Regions from separate parts of the Ornithinibacillus bavariensis genome, predicted to be linked through region 2. Evidence: predicted binding sites of a transcription regulator. Region 2 holds the regulator's gene; the other holds the start of a gene.
What was found. Region 2 encodes LexA, which represses DNA repair genes until DNA is damaged. Its sites were predicted from a motif close to CGAACATATGTTCG; they were not measured.
Positions count from the first base shown of each region.

Region 1: the regulator LexA is predicted to act here: its motif matches at 2,015-2,028, upstream of HNR27_RS11195 (YolD-like family protein).

Region 1 covers NZ_JBNPWZ010000005.1:200,798-205,234, forward strand. Annotated here, with positions in the region: gene tatA (twin-arginine translocase TatA/TatE family subunit) at 144-344, shown strand; gene HNR27_RS11180 (twin-arginine translocase TatA/TatE family subunit) at 367-570, shown strand; gene tatC (twin-arginine translocase subunit TatC) at 650-1,393, shown strand; gene HNR27_RS11190 (YozE family protein) at 1,419-1,640, shown strand; gene HNR27_RS11195 (YolD-like family protein) at 1,665-1,988, opposite strand; gene HNR27_RS11200 (exonuclease SbcCD subunit D) at 2,112-3,263, shown strand; gene HNR27_RS11205 (AAA family ATPase) at 3,265-4,437, shown strand, end outside.
Region 2 covers NZ_JBNPWZ010000008.1:36,076-40,512, forward strand. Annotated here, with positions in the region: gene glnA (type I glutamate--ammonia ligase) at 1-684, shown strand, start outside; gene HNR27_RS13565 (PH domain-containing protein) at 1,024-1,398, shown strand; gene lexA (transcriptional repressor LexA) at 1,622-2,245, opposite strand; gene HNR27_RS13575 (YneB family resolvase-like protein) at 2,516-3,175, shown strand; gene HNR27_RS13580 (DUF896 domain-containing protein) at 3,277-3,513, shown strand; gene tkt (transketolase) at 3,623-4,437, shown strand, end outside.

The DNA of each region.
Region 1 (4,437 bases), on a different contig from region 2:
TGGCTAGAACTGATAAAATAAAGATGGTTTAAAAGGAACCATCTTTATTCTTTTTGAACTTTTTGTGATAGTTTTTACGGTTACATATCTTTTCAAATGCTTTTAAACTATAATTACTTTAATCGATTGAAGAAGGTGTAAGCATGGCAACCATTGGAATTCCAGGTTTAATATTAATACTTATCATTGCGTTAGTTATTTTTGGTCCGAAAAAGCTTCCTGAAATCGGGAAAGCAGCTGGACAAACACTACGTGAATTTAAAAAATCAACGAAAGATTTAACAGAAGATGTAACAGAAGAAATGAAAGAAACAAAAGACATCGTCAAAGGAAAAGACAACTAAAAATCTTTTGGAGTGAGTGAGAATGAGTAGTATTGGTATTCCAGGTTTAATTTTAATTCTTATTGTTGCGTTGGTAGTTTTTGGTCCTTCCAAACTCCCTGAAATAGGAAAAGCCTTTGGTAGTTCCTTACGAGAGTTTCGCAACGCTGCAAAAGAAATTGTTTCAGATGATGATACGGAAGCAAAACCTACGAAAGAAACGAATACAACGATAAAAAACGACTAAGAAAGGTGTAAGGTTTTAAACCTTGCATCTTCTTTTCTGTTTGTCATACATAAGTCTAGCAACACTTGAGGTGTAAAGTATGGTACGAAAAAACCCTGAAAAGGAAATGAATTTTACTGCTCATCTATCTGAATTGCGAAATAGGCTAGTAATATCAGCAGTATTTTTTGTTGCATTTTTTATCATCAGTTTTATTTATGTCGATGATATTTTGAAGTTTTTTCTAAATGATTTTGATTTTAAATTAACATTAATTGGTGTCGGAGAAATTGTTTGGATCTCTATTACAGTTGCTGGGATTGTCGCAATAGCAGGTACAATTCCAATCTTGGCGTTTCAATTATGGATGTTTATTAAACCAGGACTAACCCCTAAGGAACGAAGAGCATCCTTAGCTTTTATTCCTGCCATTTTTCTTTTATTTCTTGGCGGTTTAGTTGTTGGTTATTTTATGTTTATTAAGTTAATTTTGCCATTTTTATTATCGTTAAATAATGGCATGTTTAACGAAATGTTTACCGCGGAAAAATACTTTAAATTTTTATTCCGGGTTACGTTACCATTTGCTATTATCTTTGAAATACCGATAATAGCTATGTTCCTAACAAGTCTTGGTATTCTAACACCAAGATTCATGCGGAAAACTAGAAAATATGCTTACTTTGTTTTGGTAATTATAAGCACTATGGTAACACCACCAGACTTTTTCTTACCAATTGTCGTGTCGATCCCTTTCTTTTTGTTATATGAAATTAGTATTTTATTGTCTAGTTCTGTGTATCGTAAAAGAGAAGAAAAGCATCGAGAATTTATGGAGGCATAATTTTGTAAGCTTTTGAGGTGTATATATGCGATCTTTTTATCATTTTATGATGACTTATCGGGGAAAAAAGAAGCCAGATGATGAGAGTAAATTAGCTGATTGGATGTTTCAGGATCATAACTTTCCGAAGCATTCTACTGAGTATCACGAGATTAGTGATTATCTGGAATGGAATAGTCCTTTTACAAATGCGATTGCTGTTTTTGATGCCTTATGGGATCAGTATTTGTTGAAGGAAAAAGATTAATGCTCTGGAATTTCCAGAGCATTTTTATATGATAGAACAAATGGAAGTGAAAGGGATGTAATGTTTTTCTTTATTTAAATCTTGAAGTATTATAACTTGATTTAATTGATCTAATTTAGAAATAATGCCTTGTATCTCTATAATTTTTCCACTTTCAAAGTACGTAATACGAACCTCTTCATTGTTTTGATTTGCTTCGATTATACGTCTATTTATCGTTTCCAGCTCTTGTTCATCCAGCATTGGCTTAACGACTTTTTTATCCTCGTTCCATATCTTCTTAAGCAGTTCAACATGCTCTGGTAACATTAAAGAAGTCCATTTAATCGAGCCTCTGTCACTTATCAAGAGAATCACCTCATTATTATTATATACGAACGTTTGTTTGTTATTCAACATTTCTTTCTACTGAAGTTACTATAATCATGTTAAAATAAAGTAAAATCATGCATACACAAGGGGGAAACAAAGATGAAAATACTGCACACAGCTGATTGGCACTTAGGTAAGATTGTAAACAGTGTTCACATGACAGAGGAACAAGAATATATTCTAAACCAATTATTGGATATTATACGAAGTGAGAAACCAGATTGTGTTGTAATTGCAGGGGATCTATACGATCGTGCTGTCCCTCCTAAAGAAGCAGTTGATTTACTAAACCGAGTATTAACAACCCTTGTTACAGATATAAATGTACCCGTACTTGCAATTTCAGGAAATCATGATAGTCCGGAAAGATTAGAATTCGGTACAGAGATGTTTCGCGCGCAACAGCTTTACATTGAAACGAATCTTACTAGAAGTCTTAATCCAGTTGTCCTCTATGATGAACATGGACCAGTTTATTTTCATTTAGTTCCATATATTGAACCTGCTGAAGCAAGAGCTTTTTTCCAGGATAATACAATAAATTCGCATCAAAAAGCAATGGAAGCAATAACTAACTATATAAAGGAACATAACAACATGAATGATCGTCATATTTTTGTTGGACATGCATTTGTTGCAGGTGGAATGGAATCAGAATCAGAAGAACGACTTTCCATGATAGGTGGGACACCATATGTAGACGCTAGTCTTTTTGATGATTTTGTTTATGTGGCACTTGGACATTTACATCAGCCACAGCGTATTATGCGTGATGTCGTTCGATATAGTGGTTCTATCTTAAAATATTCCTTTTCCGAATCCACACACAAAAAATCGGTAACAATGGTTGAAATAGATAGAACGGGTCATTGTAAACTAGAGTCAATTCCGCTAATTCCAAAGCATGATATGCGAGTAGTAGAAGGATTCTTCGAAGAGTTATTGAATCAGCCACTTGAATCACCAGAGGATTATTTGCATATACGACTACTTGATAAAGGTCAGATTATGGATCCAATGTACAAACTAAGAAAAATCTACCCTAATATTTTACGATTGGAACGTGTTGGCTTTTCAACCACGAAGAGTTTGCTAGATTTACAGCATATTAGAAAAAAACAAACCCAATCACATATGGAACTCTTCGCTTCATTTTACAAGGAAATCACCGAGGAAGATATCGATGAGAAGCGAATGAACTATATTCAAAAAACGATTTCTAGTGTAATAGCAAAGGAAAGAGGGGAATAGCATGCGTGCACTTAAGCTTAGTATGACAGCATTCGGACCATATTTAGACAAGCAGGTAATCCATTTTGAAGAGCTAGGTGATGAATCGATTTTCCTCATTACAGGTCCGACTGGCGCAGGTAAGACTACTATTTTTGATGCGATCTGTTTTGCCTTATATGGAAAAGCAAGTGGAACTGATCGGGATCAGGATTCCTTGAGAAGTCATTTTGCTGCAACTGACGAACCAACGGAAGTAGAGTTCCGATTTGCATTAAATAATAAAGTGTATGAAATTGTTCGCAATCCAAAGCAATTAAAGAAAAAAGAGCGGGGAGAAGGGTATACGGAAGAACCTGCTAAAGCACAATTCTACGAAATAGTTGGTGAAGAGAGGCATTTATTATCCTCGCGAATTAAGGATGTTAATGAAGCGATTGAAGATAGATTAGGCTTTGATTATGAACAATTTCGAAAAATGGTTTTAATTCCTCAAGGTGAATTTCGCAAATTAATCTCAGAAAACAGTCGTGAAAGGGAAGCCATTCTGCAGAAAATTTTTCATACTCAATTTTATGAAAAAGTGACTGAAGAGCTTAAAGCTAAGTCTAAGGAATTAGAGGCAGAGTTAAGAAAACTAGAGAACGATATTCAATATGAGTTTTCCAAGGTGGACTGGCAGCTGGTTGAATGTGAGGAAAATACTACAAATGAAAATTATATAGAAATGTTGACAGTTGAAATCGAAGAGACAAAAAAACTTGAAGCGGTACAGGAGAAGCTTAAAAATAAACAACAAGAAAAAGTAATGATTGCTGAGGAAAAGCTAAGAAAAGCGAGTTTGGTTGAAGAGAAATTTAAAGAGCAGCAACTATTACAGGATCAATATGAACAGCTGGAAAAAATGAAGGATTCTATAGCAGAAAAGAAAGAAAAACTAAAGCTAGCTAAGCTTGCTGATCAAATTTTACCTCTAGAAGAACAGGCAAATGCTAGAAAAGAAGAATGGAAGAATCAAGTTAGTCTGTTGCAGAGACAAGCAGACAAAGTTAAACAATTAAAACATGACTTTGCAGAGGTACAATCTAAGTATCAGGACGCTCTAAGTAAAGAACATGAGCGAGAGAGCTTAAAGGAAGAAATTAATAAAGCAAAAAAACAGCTTGAACAAGTGAACGACTACCTGCAGTTATTA
Region 2 (4,437 bases):
GTTAAGACAATCGCTAGAAAGCATAATCTTCATGCTACATTTATGCCAAAGCCTCTATTTGGCGTGAATGGTTCAGGCATGCATGTAAATATGTCCCTATTTAAAGATGGTGAGAATACGTTTTTTGATCCGAAAGGAAAACTACAGCTTAGTGATACAGCTTATCAATTTATAGCAGGAATCATGAAGCATGCAACTAGCTTTACCGCTGTTACTAATCCGACCGTTAATTCCTATAAACGACTAGTACCTGGTTACGAGGCACCTAGTTATGTGGCTTGGTCAGCGATGAATAGAAGTCCATTATTACGTATTCCGAATTCCCGTGGCCTAAGTACTCGTGTTGAGGTTCGTAGTGTCGATCCATCTGCAAACCCATATCTTGCACTATCTGTGTTGCTTGCTGCAGGACTTGATGGAATTGAGAACAAACTAACTCCTCCGCCAGCAGTAGACCGAAATATATATGTAATGACGAAAGAAGAACGCTTGGAAAATCATATTGAAGATTTACCATCTACACTAATGAATGCATTAACAGAGCTTAAAAAGAATGCTGTTATCGTAGATGCTATGGGTGAACACCTGTTTGAGCATTTTATTGAAGCGAAGGAAATTGAGTGGAATATGTTTAGAACAACCGTTCATCCTTGGGAAAGAGAACAATACTTAACAATGTATTAAGCTTGATATATCAATGTTTTTGTCTGGGGTGGTAGGTGATTTTGGGTCGACTGTATGCTAATTACCCCTATTTCACCCCCAAAGTTAGAAAAAATATTATTTTAAAATACTGTCCTTATAGTCTTTAAATAGGGCAGTATTTTTTTGTTCTGTTTTTAGTAGTACGCTGGAATAAACGTCTGAACAGATGTTCCCATAGTTGGGATAAAGTTCGTTTATGTCAAAACTAGTAATTTTATTTATAGTCGAAATAAGATATTATAATAATGAGTAATATTGTAATAATTTTGTTATTTTTTCTAGGCTTAAGGGAGTTATTAATTAAAAGGAGTGGTAAGTGTGAGCGAGGAAAAAACTTTGCTAGAGTTTGAGACTGATTATTTTGGAATCAAAGGGAATAAAGAAGGAGTACTTAAAATTCCGAAAGAGCATTACACTTTAACTAACGAGCGAATACTGATTAGGAAACAGGGCGTGATGACTAAAACCTTAAATGATATCGAATTATTCAAAGTAAAAGATATATCTGTCAATCAGACATTGACAGATAAAGTGAGAAACGTAGGTGACATTATAGTTATTAGTGCTAATGAATCCAACCGTCGGATTACCTTGAAAAAGGTCAAAAATCCGCATGAAGTTAAAGAAGAAATAAGAAGTGCAGCTAAAGCAGCTACTGAAAAAGCTGGAATATCGTACAAATATGATTTATAGGGGCATCCGTTCAGGGAGTGCCTTTTTCCGTTTTATATGTTTTATTTTCTATTTTCTAACTGTAGAAGACTAGGTCCTATAATTCAAATGTTGTTCCGCTTTAGGCGAATTCATTACCTCTTTGCATTTAAAAGAAAAATTATAAGTAGAGTTAAATTAATAACCAGCAAAGTTCAAAAAATCCGATAAGCTAATTAGCTTATCGGATTTTCAATTCAATGTTCTAATGAATATGACGGTATAATCCAACAACCTTGCCTAGAATGGATACATTATTATAAATTAATGGTTCCATTGTTGCATTTTCAGGTTGTAAGCGCACATGATCTTTTTCTTTAAAGAAGCGTTTGACAGTAGCTTCATTGTCCTCTGTCATCGCTACGACAATATCGCCATTCTGCGCTGTATTTTGTTGTTTGACAATAACCATGTCCCCATCTAATATACCTGCTTCAATCATACTTTCTCCATCAATAACTAAAACAAATAGGTTTTCATCAGGTCCAGCAGTTGAACTTGGGATTGGAACATATTCTTCTATGTTTTCCACAGCGGTAATCGGTATTCCCGCTGTTACTTTTCCAATAACCGGTGCATAACGAGCTTCATCTTTTGGAATAGTACTTTCCTCTTCTAAATCTAGTATTTCAATCGCCCGTGGCTTTGTAGGGTCTCTACGAATATATCCTTTACTCTCTAAACGCGATAGATGGCCGTGAACAGTGGAACTGGAGGCAAGTCCCACAGCTTCTGCTATCTCTCGAACAGATGGCGGGTATCCCTTTAATCTAACTTGATCTTTTATGTAATCTAATATCGCCTGTTGCCTTTTTGACATTTTTGTCATCTATTAAACACCTCGCTCATATTATTTATTAATGCTAGTTTATCATCTATCAAATTAAAACGCAAACATTCGTTCGAGAAAAGTGTTGACAAGAGCGTATGTTCTGCTATAATAAATTTAGCGAACAAAGGTTCTTATACGATAGGAAAGGGTGATGAAGAGATGTTTGGAAAAGTTAACAAGACAGATTTGTTTTATATTGCTGCTTTTGCTGTGACATTAGGATTCTTATACCTTTCACTAATTAGTGCATAATGGGAGTTTTTAAATTTGAGAGCTATTATATACTGCCGAGTAAGTACAGAAAAGAAATCACAGGAAACCTCACTAAAACGACAAAAAGAAGAGCTTTATGATTTAGCGGAACGTTATCACTTCGAAGTAGTCAAATGTATAGAGGAACAAGCAAGTGGATTCGAAATCGAACGGGAAGGCATTTTTGAATTGCTGCAGGATTTTGAAGCTGGTCGTGCGGATTGTCTATTGATTCAAGATGAAACAAGACTTGGAAGAGGAAACACGAAGATTGCATTATTTCATCAATTATTAAAGCATAATATTTCTATTTATACAGCCATACATGAAGGGAAACTTGAAATCGCAGAAGCAGACTCCATGATTTTGCAAATTGTTGGAATTGTTGAAGAGTATCAACGGAAAATACATAATGCTAAAATTAAACGGGGAATGAAAAGGGCTGTTGCCAATGGATATAATCCTACTAAAAATCTTTCCAATCACCAATTTGCACCAGGAAGAGAAAGGAAGGAAGTGCCGATTGAAGAAATAGTTCGACTCCGTGAGAAGGAATTGACCTTTAGCGAGATTGCCGCAACATTAAGAGGGTTAGGGTATGAGGTTTCAAAGGCAACCGTACATAGAAGATATCAGGAGTATCAATTAATTGATTCCGACAAAACGAACAGGTAATATTTAAGCAAGGACAGATCAATGTTCTTGCTTTTTCTATGTGAATTCTGACCCGTGTTGGGTTTCTGTTTTAGCAGGAAAGATGAAGGAGGAAATTTATTTTGTTATCAAAGGAAAAACTTTTAAGGATAAATGAACTTGCAAAAAAGGCAAAGAGTGAAGAAGGTTTAACAGAGAAAGAAAAGGTGGAGCAAGAGAAGCTTCGTGGAGAATATTTGAAGAATGTGCGTAGCTCCTTTAAAAACCAATTAAAAACCTTAACAGTTATTGATCCCACTGGAAATGATGTAACACCTCAAAAGTTACGTGATATGCAAGAAAGAAATAGAAATCACTAAGCGTGGAGAATATATGAACGATTATAGTATTACTTGTTTACCAACCATTTTCAGTATAAGATAAACATGGTTTAAAAATAAATCGATTGCAAGAGAAAGGAGCTACATCATGGTAAATAATGTTGAACAATTATCGATTAACACAATCCGTACATTGGCTATTGATGCCATAGAAAAAGCTAATTCGGGGCATCCAGGTCTACCAATGGGAGCTGCACCAATGACGTATACACTTTGGACGGACTTTATGAATCACAATCCCAAAAATTCAAAATGGTTTAATAGGGATCGATTTGTATTATCAGCAGGTCATGGTTCTATGCTATTATATGGAATGCTTCATCTTTCGGGGTATGATGTTACGATAGAGGATATTAAGGAGTTTCGTCAATGGGGCTCAAGAACGCCAGGTCATCCCGAGGTACACCATACAGATGGTGTAGAGGCTACCACTGGTCCACTTGGGCAGGGTATTGCGATGTCTGTTGGTATGGCATTAGCTGAGGCTCATTTAGCAGCAAAATATAATAGGGACAATCTGAACATTGTAGATCACTATACATATGCTTTAATTAGTGATGGGGATTTAATGGAAGGAATTTCCCATGAAGCTGCATCTCTTGCAGGTCATTTAAAATTAGGTAAGCTAATTGCATTATATGATTCGAATGATATTTCTTTAGACGGAGAATTAAACCGGGCATTTTCTGACAATACTGAGGAGCGCTTTAAGGCTTACGGCTGGCAGGTTATTCGAGTGGAAGATGGTAATGATATTACTCAAATCCGCTCAGCTATTAAAGCAGCAAAAGAAAATACAGAACAGCCTACATTAATTGAAATTAAAACGGTTATTGGGTATGGTTCACCAAATAAATCCGCATCAGCTGCTTCCCATGGTTCACCACTTGGAAAGGATGAAGT